One region of the Brachybacterium sp. GCM10030267 genome, then DNA from elsewhere that is predicted to be linked to it. Evidence: riboswitches for the same ligand, from Rfam matches in the RefSeq annotation. Region 1 holds a riboswitch; each other region holds the start of a gene.
The links. Region 1 has a riboswitch for thiamine pyrophosphate ahead of thiM (hydroxyethylthiazole kinase). Riboswitches for the same ligand answer to the same signal wherever they lie in the genome.
Positions count from the first base shown of each region.

Region 2: another riboswitch for thiamine pyrophosphate. It lies ahead of ACFQS2_RS04010 (TenA family protein); the one in region 1 lies ahead of thiM (hydroxyethylthiazole kinase).
Region 3: another riboswitch for thiamine pyrophosphate. It lies ahead of thiO (glycine oxidase ThiO); the one in region 1 lies ahead of thiM (hydroxyethylthiazole kinase).

Region 1 covers NZ_JBHTCX010000007.1:161,711-164,974, forward strand. Annotated here, with positions in the region: gene ACFQS2_RS06035 (hypothetical protein) at 88-1,008, opposite strand; TPP riboswitch at 1,184-1,283, shown strand; gene thiM (hydroxyethylthiazole kinase) at 1,275-2,108, shown strand; gene thiE (thiamine phosphate synthase) at 2,105-2,827, shown strand; gene thiD (bifunctional hydroxymethylpyrimidine kinase/phosphomethylpyrimidine kinase) at 2,894-3,264, shown strand, end outside.
Region 2 covers NZ_JBHTCX010000003.1:341,918-345,181, reverse strand. Annotated here, with positions in the region: gene tenA (thiaminase II) at 1-575, opposite strand, end outside; gene ACFQS2_RS04010 (TenA family protein) at 572-1,234, opposite strand; TPP riboswitch at 1,359-1,452, opposite strand; gene ACFQS2_RS04005 (hypothetical protein) at 1,749-2,021, opposite strand; gene ACFQS2_RS04000 (homocysteine S-methyltransferase family protein) at 2,229-3,264, opposite strand, start outside.
Region 3 covers NZ_JBHTCX010000011.1:174,591-177,854, reverse strand. Annotated here, with positions in the region: gene ACFQS2_RS10050 (thiazole synthase) at 1-381, opposite strand, end outside; gene thiS (sulfur carrier protein ThiS) at 385-627, opposite strand; gene thiO (glycine oxidase ThiO) at 624-1,826, opposite strand; TPP riboswitch at 1,821-1,927, opposite strand; gene thiE (thiamine phosphate synthase) at 2,054-2,731, shown strand; gene ACFQS2_RS10030 (hypothetical protein) at 2,829-3,264, opposite strand, start outside.

The DNA of each region.
Region 1 (3,264 bases):
GGCGCCGGTCACTCACTCGCCCTGCGGCCTCCCCCCGGTCGGCCGCACGGCCTGGCCGCGATGCTCAGCCGCTCCGCTGGACGACGGTCACAGGGTCTCGATGCCCACCAGCAGGCCCTGGTCGTTGCCGGCGAAAGCCCCGGGCGCCACCTCCAGCTCCCAGTGATCGCCGCCGGCGGTGGTCGCGGTGCAGGCCACCGGTTCGAAGGTCGCGAAGGAGAGGCCGTCCTGGCAGCTCACGTGCTCCCAGTCGGCGTAGTCGACGGGGACGTAAGCATTCGGGGAGGTGAGCACCTCCAGCGTGTGCTGCGCGAGCTGCTCGGAATCCAGGTCCTCGGCCCCGAACGTCGAGCTGACGCCGAGGCCGGTGAGGGACACGGTCTCCTCCAGCAGGACCTCGGCCGGCCCGGTCAGGGCGCCGCCGGTGGTGAACAGGATCGCGACCCTGCTGCCGGCGGTGAAGTCCTCCGCGGACGGGATCCGCACCGAGTGCGCCGTCCATTCCTGGTCCGGGTCGGGAGAGTCGACGCTCGCCGGGCCCATGCACGACGCGGTGGCGCCCGGGCTGAGCGTGAGCTCGTCGTAGCACTCGGCCATCCCGCCGAGGGGCCCGGTCAGCAGGGCGGCCAGCTGGTCGGGGCTGCGCACGAGATCGCCCTCACCGGGCTCCTCGGGTCCCAGATCGGTGACGAGCACGAGACGGGTCTCAGGCTCCGTCGGCTCCGTCGCCTCGTCCTCGTCGCCCGCATCCACCCCATCGTTCTGTTCGGACCCCTCGTCCGAGTCCCCGTCCCCCTGCTCACTGCTGGTCGCGGCGCCCCCGCCGTCGCTGGTGTTCTGTCCGCCCTCCTGCTGTTCACCCTGATCCGATGTCTCGGACGGCGCCCCCGCGCTGTCCTCCCCGTCGGCTCCGGCGCTCGTGCTGCAGGCCGACGCGGACAGCAGCGCCGCCCCCGCGGCGACGGTCAGTACGGTGCGGGCCCGGCGTGCGGTGCTCGTGATGGTCATGGCGTCCTCTCCGCCGACTGCGGGAGACGGTTGTCCGTCGTGGATCCGCGTCGATGCGTTGCCGCTCACACCGTGGCATCAGGTCAAGGGAAGGTCAAGAGAATACCAAGGAATTACAGGATTATGAGTGTGAAGATCCTGTGTGCCCCTGTCTCGGCCCCTGCTAAAGTCGCCGACCAGTGACGCGGGGTGCCGTCGAGAAGCGGCGGCTGAGAGCACACCCGTCGAACCTGCCCTGGTCTGCACCTGCGAAGGGATCGTCACCGATGACTACGAGCACGCCCGAGAACCGGCTACGCAGCGCCCTCGAGGCGCTCAGCGGGCACAGCCCGCTCGTCCACTGCATCACCAACACCGTCGTCCAGCAGATCACCGCGGACGTCCTGCTGGCCATCGAGGCCGCCCCCGCGATGGTGGACCACCCGCAGGAGGCGCCGGTCTTCGCCGCTGCGGCCGACGCGCTGCTGGTGAACACCGGCACCGTGGCCGAGGGACAGGTGCAGGCGATGCCCGCCGCCGCCCGCGCCGCCCGCGACGCCGGACGGCCCTGGGTGCTCGACCCGGTCGCCGTCGGCTCGCTGCCCGTCCGCACCCCGCTGGCGCACGAACTGCTGACCCTCGGGCCCGCCGCCGTCCGCGGCAACGCCTCCGAGATCGCCGCGCTCGCCGGCACCGGCGGGGGAGGGCGCGGCGTCGATTCCACCGACACGGTCGAGGCGGTGCTCGACGCCGCCCGCGACCTCTCCGCCCGCACTGGTGCCGTGGTCGCGGTCTCCGGGGAGCGCGACGCGATCGTCTCCGCGGGTCGCATCACAGTGCTGACCAGCGGCGACGCCCTGCTCGCGCGAGTGATCGGCACCGGCTGTGCGCTCGGCGCGACCTGCGCCGCCCTCCTGGGCTCAAGCCGCGACACCGACCTCACCCCCCACGACGCGGTGCTCGCCGCACATGCCCTGCACGGCGCCGCCGGAACCCTCGCCGCGCGGGAGGCGCAGGGAGTCGGGTCCTTCGCCGTCGGCTGGCTCGATGCGCTGGACACCCTCACGCCCGCCGACGTGCTCGAGCTCGTGGGTCTTCAGGAGCAGGCGGCCCCGGCGTGATCCGGCCGTCCCTGCGCACCGCCCATGCGGCCGACTTCTCGCTGTACCACGTCACCGACTCGGCGCTGTCCGGCGGGATCGACGCGGTGCCCGGCGTGGTCCTCGCCGCCGTCCGCGGCGGAGCGGGCGCGATCCAGCTGCGGGACAAGGACGCCTCCGACGCCGACCTGCTCGAGCTGGTCCGCGCATGCCGGGAACGCCTGGCGAGCGAGCTCGGCCCTCGCGCCCAGGAGGTGCCCTTGTTCGTCAACGACCGTCTCGGTGTGGCCGAGGCCGCGCGGTGCCACCTCCACGTGGGCCAGAGCGACGTCGCCGCGGCCGCTGCCCGCGAGGTGCTCGGGGAGGAGCTGATGATCGGCCTCTCCGCCGGCACCGCCGGCCAGGTGCGCGCCGCGCTCGCGGAGGACACGGCCGACGTGCTGGGCATCGGCCCGATCCGCGCGACCGCCACCAAGGCCGACGCCGCGCCGCCGCTCGGCCTGGAGGGACTGGCGGAGTGCCTGGACCCGTGGCGGCAGGCGCGGCACGTATCGGCCGCCTCAGCTCCGCTGGCCGTCGCCATCGGCGGCATCGACCACCGCCTCGCCCCGGAGATCGCGGCCACCGGTGTGGACGGTCTCTGCGTGGTCTCGGCCATCGCCGCGGCACCCGACCCCGCTGCGGCCGCCGGCCGACTCCGAGAAGCCATCGACCAGGGCCGCTCATCCAGCAGTCCGTGACCACCCGTCCGCGGACCCCGCCCCCCACCGGCCCGGCTCCGCAGCACACCCCAGGAGGACCGCCCCATGCGACCACCGACAGCACTGACCATCGCCGGCTCCGACCCCAGCGGCGGCGCCGGCTTCCAGGCCGACCTGAAGACGTTCACGGCACTCGGCGTCTACGGCACCACCGCGATCACCGCCGTGATCGCGCAGAACACCCGCGGCGTGCAGTCCGTGACGCCGATGACCGCCGAGGACGTGCAGTCGCAGCTGACCAGCGTTCTGGATGACATCCCGCTGGACGCCACCAAGCTGGGGATGCTCACCTCCGCCGAGGTCGTCGCCGCCGTCGCCGAGACCATGGCCGCGCGAGCCGGCCAGTTCGGCACCGTCGTGCTCGACCCGGTCATGGTCGCCACCAGCGGCGATGAACTGCTGCCCCGGCAGGCGGC
Region 2 (3,264 bases), on a different contig from region 1:
CGCTGCTCGGTGAGGGACCGCGCCGCCAGGACGTCGAGGTGGGCGATGGCGTCGCGCGCGGCCTGCTGGAACTCCTCGCTCGCGTACTCGGCGATCCAGTCGCGGTAGGGGTGCTCCGGCTGCTCCTCGAGCCGGGGAGCCAGACGGGCCCCGATCTCGGCGTACCCGATCGCGCACGGGGCGAGGGCCACATTCAGGTCGAGCTGGTCACCGACCTGCCCGCAGTCGAGCACGTACCGGGTGTAGGCGACGGTGGCCTGCTTCTCGGGTGCGGCGTCCAGCTGCGAGCGATCGATGCCCCAGCTCGCGGTGAGCCGCACATGCAGATCGGTCTCGGCCAGGGTCGTCGCGAGGGCATCGGCGGAGTGCTGGATGTCCTCGAGCCGTCGGCTCTTGAAGGCGGCCAGCGCGTTGGCCCGGGCGAACTGGATGAGGAACAGGTAGTCCTGGATCAGGTAGTCCTGGAATGCGGCGAGCGGCAGTGTGCCCGCGCCGAGCTGCTCGACGAACGGGTGGCGGGTGTAATCGTCCCAGTCGGGCAGGGCGGCGGACCTGAGATCGTCGAACAGGCTCATCGTGCCTCCCCGGTGAACGGGTGGAGGTAGGACTGCTCGAAGAAGTCGAGCTCGAGGGCGACGGTGCGCTCGAAGAACTCCCGGGCCCGCTCGGGGCTGCCGGGTCCTGCTGCGTCGAGCTCGGCGTGCAGGAAGTTCACGAAGCCGGCGAAGTCCGGGTTGTCGTGGAGGTCGATCCATTCGGAGTGGACGAAGCTGCTCGGCCGCGGGTCCGGAGCGGCGGCGGCCCAGTCGTGGTAGAGCCATTCGGTGACCACCAGCACGGCGAGGATCGCGGCATAGTCCCGGGTCTCGGCGGCTTCGCGGAAGATGGTGGTGAAGCCGGTGGTCGCCAGCGTGTCCGGGACGGTTGCGCGGTCGTGCTCGCTCACGCCCAGGGACTCGAACGCGCGCAGGAAGTAGGTGTTCTCGTCCCCGGCGACCTCGCCGACGAACTGCGACAGCCGCAGCCGGGCCTCGAACGCGGGGGCCTCGGCGATGCCGGCGCCGAGGAGCACCAGGAAGCTGTCGAGGAAGCGATGGTCCTGGATCAGGTATCCGGCCATCACCTCGTCGGGGATCGACCCGTCGTGGAGCTCCGCCACGAAGCGGTGCTGGACGGCTCGGGTCCAGGTGGGTTCGCTGGCCTCACGGAGGTCGTCGGTGAAAGAGGTGGACATCGGGACTTCTCCTCGTCGGTCGATCCGTCCGGATGGGAGCTCCCGATCCGGTGACCCGGGGCCCGACCTCGAGGCGCGCTCGCGACGCGGCGAGCGGCGCAGTGACGCAGTGACGCAGTGACGCAGTGCGACGTCATGACATCCCTCCGCGAGCGCTAACTCGATCAGGTTCGTCGGGTGTGATCTCAGCCCCTGGCGGGGCACCCCGTGTCGACGACGACCTTACCCCGACACAGCAGGAGCCGCCCCGGGACCCCGGCGCTGGGGCCGGGTCCCGGGGCGGCTGAGCGGGGCCGTGATCGCCCTGATCGATTCCCGGAGGGTCACCGATCACGCGGCGAGATCACGCATGACCGATGGGTCGGAGATCAAGCGATCAGGTGGGCCGACGGTCCCGCCGATCAGGTGCGCCGACGGTCCCACCGATCAGCTGGGCCGACGGTCTCGCCGGTCAGGTTGGCCGACTGTCCCGCCGGTCAGCGAGCGGCGTCCCGCTCCTGCGGTCGGTCGCCGTTCACTCGGAGTCGAAGGCGCCGTCGTCGGCCCCGAAGGCACTGTCCTCGGAGCCGTCCTCACCGGTCGCCTCGGGGGCGTAGTCCTCGTCGAGCGGGACCTCGCGGCGCTGGTCGAGGACATCCGCTGGATCGGCGTAGGCGGAGGTGACGGAGCCGAGCTCCTCGGAGCCGAGGGCGTCCGTGGTCCCGTCGTCCGGCAGGGCATCGACCTCCTGGTCCAGGGCGTCCTCGAGCGGGGCCTCGGGGGAGTGCTCGTGCGGCGTGCTGGTCATCGTCCTGCTCCTTTCCTCCGGTGGTGTCCGGTCACTGGCAGTATCCGATATTCCGCGCCGATGATCGACTGCTCGGGCCCGCGATCGCTGGAAGCTCAAGCCCTCGCGCCGGGCGGAGCCCCGAGCGACGTCGGGCCGAGTCAAGAGCTCTTCGGGCGAAGCCTGGAGCCTCGTCGGGCCGGACCCGAACCTGTCCGGGGCCGACGCTCAGGCGCGCGAGCCCAAGCCGACGATATGCTCCGGGAGGCGCTCGTTGCTGCCGTACATGAAGTGGTTCTCCATGCGCTCGGAGTAGCGGCTCGCCTCGGTGGTGCGGCCGACGGCCTCGGCGACCTCCCGGATGTGGATCGGGGCTGCGCCGCAGCACACCCCGAGGTAGTTCACGCCCAGCTCCAGCGCCTCACGGGCGAAGGCGCTGATCTCGTAGCGGTTGGTCAGCAGGGGGTCCAGGGCGGTGGGGAAGGTGCGCCCGTGCGGGGAGGGCACGGCCGCGGCGGGATCGGAGAGGTTGAAGAACGTCGGCTCCTCCTCCGTGGTGCGGTACGGGATCGGCAGGGCGCCCACGTGGCAGTCCACGGCCTCGCGGATCTCGCGCAGCCACGGCAGCATCGTCGCCGGCCCGCGGAAGCAGTTGAGACCCACCACGTCGGCCCCGGCCTGCTCGAGGCGCTGTGCGGTCTCGACGATCCCGGCGCCCTCGGCCATCTCCTGGAACGCCATCGGGGCGAGAGTGATCACCACGGGCAGGCCGGAGGCCTTGGCGACCTCGAGCGCGGTCAGCGCCTCCTCGGCGTAGTAGAAGGTCTCCCCGACGATCAGGTCGGCCCCTTCCTCGACGGCCCAGCCGACCATCTCCTCGAACATGCCGCGGACCTCGCGCTGCGTCGTGGTGTCCGCAGGGTCCCAGATGTTGGAGTTGGAGATGTTGCCGGCGACGAGATTGCCCGGGACGGCGTCGGCGACCTCGCGGGCGATCTGCAGGGCGGACCGGTTCAGGGGCTCGAGGAGGTCCTCCTTGCCGATGACCCGCATCTTCTCGCGGTGACCGTTGTAGGTGAAGGCCTCGACGATGTCGGAGCCGGCGCGCTGGAAGTCCACGTGCAGGGTGCGCAGCGCCTCGGGGTGCTCGAGGGCGACCTCGGGCACGAACTCGCCGGCGGTCAGGTAGCCGCGCCGTTCGAGCTCGAAGAGGAAGCCCTCGGCACAGATGACGGTGCCGGTATCGAGGCGTTCGGTCAGGTGG
Region 3 (3,264 bases), on a different contig from region 1:
CGCCTCGACCAGTTCGATGCCGTCGGGCAGGAGGGTGTCCTCGTCGGCGATGACCTCGAGCTTGATCCAGTCCGTCTCCAGCGCTTCACGGGCGAGCTCCGCGGTGAGGATGGCGTCGCGGGCGCTGAAGCAGCCGGCGGTGTTGGGCAGCACCTTGATCCCGAGCCGCTCGAGCAGCGTGAACACCGAGTTGCCGGTGGCCGCGGAGAAGCGGCGCATCGCGACGGTGGTCAGCGCGGTGCCGGAGGCGACCAGGGCGCGTTCGAGCGCGGCGAGGTCGGTGGCCCCGCCGGTGCCCATGATCAGGCGCGATGTCAGGGGCGTGCCGGCGATGGTGAACGAGTCGTCGGCGAGGTCGGGACGTGCGGAGGGACGGGTCATGGGTCAGCCTCCCTGCACGGCGGTGACGAACTCGCAGCGCGCGCCATCGGGCACGGGCGTCGTGGCCCAGCGGGTGCGGGGCACGACGGTGTCGTCCAGGGCGACGGCGACGCCGAGCGGACTGCCGTCGCTCGCGCGGCCGTCCTCGCCGATCTCCTGGCCGAGGCGGGAGCTGACCAGGTCGCGGACGGTGCTTCCCGGCGGGAGTGCGACCTCGTCGCCGTTGACGGTCAGGGACAGATTCATGGGTTCTCCTGGGCGGATGAGGCGGTGGCGCTGGGTACGGGGGATGGCGGGAGGGACGCCGTCGGCGGTGGGATGGTGAAGCGTTCGGGCCGGACCGCGTCGAGCAGCTGCGAGCGGGGCGCGGCGGGGTCCTCGAGCAGCTCGGCGGTGCGCTGGGCGGCCCAAGCGGACAGCAGGATCCCGTGGCGGTGGTAGCCGGTCGAGACGATCACGCGGTCATCGCCGGGCACGGGGCCCAGCAGCGGGAGGTCGTCGGGGGTGCCGGGGCGTGCCCGGGTGGTGACCTCGACCAGTTCGGTCTCCCGCACGGACGGGGCGATCTCGATCGCGTCCTGGAGCAGCTGGTGGACGCCGCCGGTGGAGGTGCCGGCGAGGTCGTCCTCGCGGCTGGTGGCACCGATGACCAGGTGGCGATCGGCGCGCGGGACCAGGTAGACGGATCGTCCCCGCACGGTGGCGCGCACGGTGCGGGCCACCAGGTTGTCCTCGCCCGGGGCCAGCAGCGAGGTCGGCACGCGCACGCGCAGGATGTCGCCGTGGACGGGGCGCAGGGCGAGGCCGAGGCGGCGGTGCGGGCCCGCGATCTCTCCCGCACCCAGCCCTGCGGCCAGCACGATCCGCTCGGCGTCGATCTCCTCGAGCGAGGTGAGGCGGCGACGGTGGATGGCAACGGCGGGGCCGTCCCCGGGTCCGCCCGCTCCGGCCAGGATGTCTTGGACGGCGGCGGCCAGGCGCCGCGGGTCGACCTGGTGGTCGTGCTCGATCAGCTGCGCGCCGGCGATGCCGCGGGCCAGGGCGGGCTCGAGACGGCGCAGCTCCCGGGGTGTGAGCTCGCGGACGGCCGCTCCGGTGGAGCGCTGGATCTCGGCCAGGTCGCGCAGCGCGGCGGCGTCGGCGTGGTCCCGTCCGATCATCACGGTCGAATCGTCCCGGTAGCCGGGGTCCACGCTGGTGCGCGCGGCGAGGCGGCTCGCGAGATCGCGGTGCGCCTGGGAGGCCTCGCGCATGATGGCCCACAGCGGGCCCTGCCCGACCTGGATCTCCGCGGCGGGGGCGAGCATCCCGGCGGCCGCGAACGTGGCCCCGTCGGCGACCCCCTCGGCGTGGATCTCCACGCGGTGACCACGCGCTCGCAGCTCGGCGGCGGTGAGCAGGCCGACGATGCCCGCGCCGATGACGGCGACATGCATGGCACGCATCCTGAGATTCCTCCTGACGGCGGCATGATCCGCATCCAGTGCTGGTGGTCGGCGCGCTGCGCCCTCTCAGCCCGGCGTCTCGGGCTCCCACGGAACCCCTCGAGTCTACGCGCCGGCGCAGACGCCGACGAGCCGGCGGGCCAGTGCCTGCGGCACGGTGCCGGCGGCACGGCGCCGGCAGGCCGGAGGTTCCGGGTCCCGGTCACGCTCTGTGCCAGGCTGTGCCCATGAACGCTCACTCGTCGGCGACCAGCGAGGCCGGTGCCCGGCGCCGCGAAGCCCTGCGCGCCTCCCGCCTGTACGTCTGCGTCGACCTCTCGCGCGGGCTCGAGGGCCTGCTGGCTTTCGCCGAGGCCGCCTTCCGCGGCGGAGTGGACATCCTGCAGGTGCGGGACAAGGCGGCCGAGGCCCGCGCCGAGGTCGAGGCCCTGCGGGCGCTGCGGCCGATCGCCGACGCGCACGGCACGCTGCTGGCGGCCAATGACCGGGCCGACGTCGCCGCGCTGGCCGGCGCGGACATCCTCCACCTCGGCCAGGGCGACCTGAGCACGCTGGATGCCCGTGCGCTGCTGGGCCGCGACGTCCTGATCGGCCGCTCGACCCGCACCATCGAGCAGATGGAGGCGGCCGACGCCGATGCGGGTCCGGACTACTTCTGCACCGGTCCGGTGTGGGCGACGCCGACGAAGCCGGACCGCGCCCCCGTCGGCCTCGACCTGCCGCGCGCCGCCGCCCAGCGGACGGGGGACGCGAAGCCGTTCTTCGCCATCGGCGGAGTCGACGCGGAACGTGTCCCCGAGCTGCTCGGCGCCGGTGTCGAGCGGATCGTGGTGGTCCGCGCCGTGACCGAGGCCGACGATCCCGAGGCAGCGGCCCGGACGCTGCGGGACGCCCTCACGAGCTGACCGACGCTGAGACGTCCTCACGAGCTGAGGGGCCCCGCGGAAGCCTCTGACCAGCGCGATGGGCCGCGCGCGGGCCGGCGAATCCTGCGGGAGGCGCTCAGGAGACGACGGCCGCGGCGAGTGCGACCAGGTCGCCCGCGTCGACGGGCCGGAACTCCAGCGGCGGGTCCTCGGCGGCCGGGTCCAGCGCCTCCATCGTGAGCACCTCGCTGCCGGTGACATACACGCTGACCTGCTGCACGCTGTCGTCGTCGGCGTGCACTGTGGTCAGCACGCTCTGGGCACGGGTGTCGGCGAGCCGGGCGGCGAGCGGGTGTCCTGAGGCGAGCTCGGTGCGGCGCACGGTGACCGGGGCGCCGCCCTGGCCGGCGACGGAGTTCGGGTCGATCAGCGTGGCGATCCGGGCGGGGACCTGCTCGACCCGCAACGGTGTGAAGTGGTGGATGCCCGACGGGGTCACTTCCTCCTCGAGCACACCGGTCTCATGGACGTAGTAGTACGCGCGGCTGACCAGCGGGCCGCTCTCGGACTGC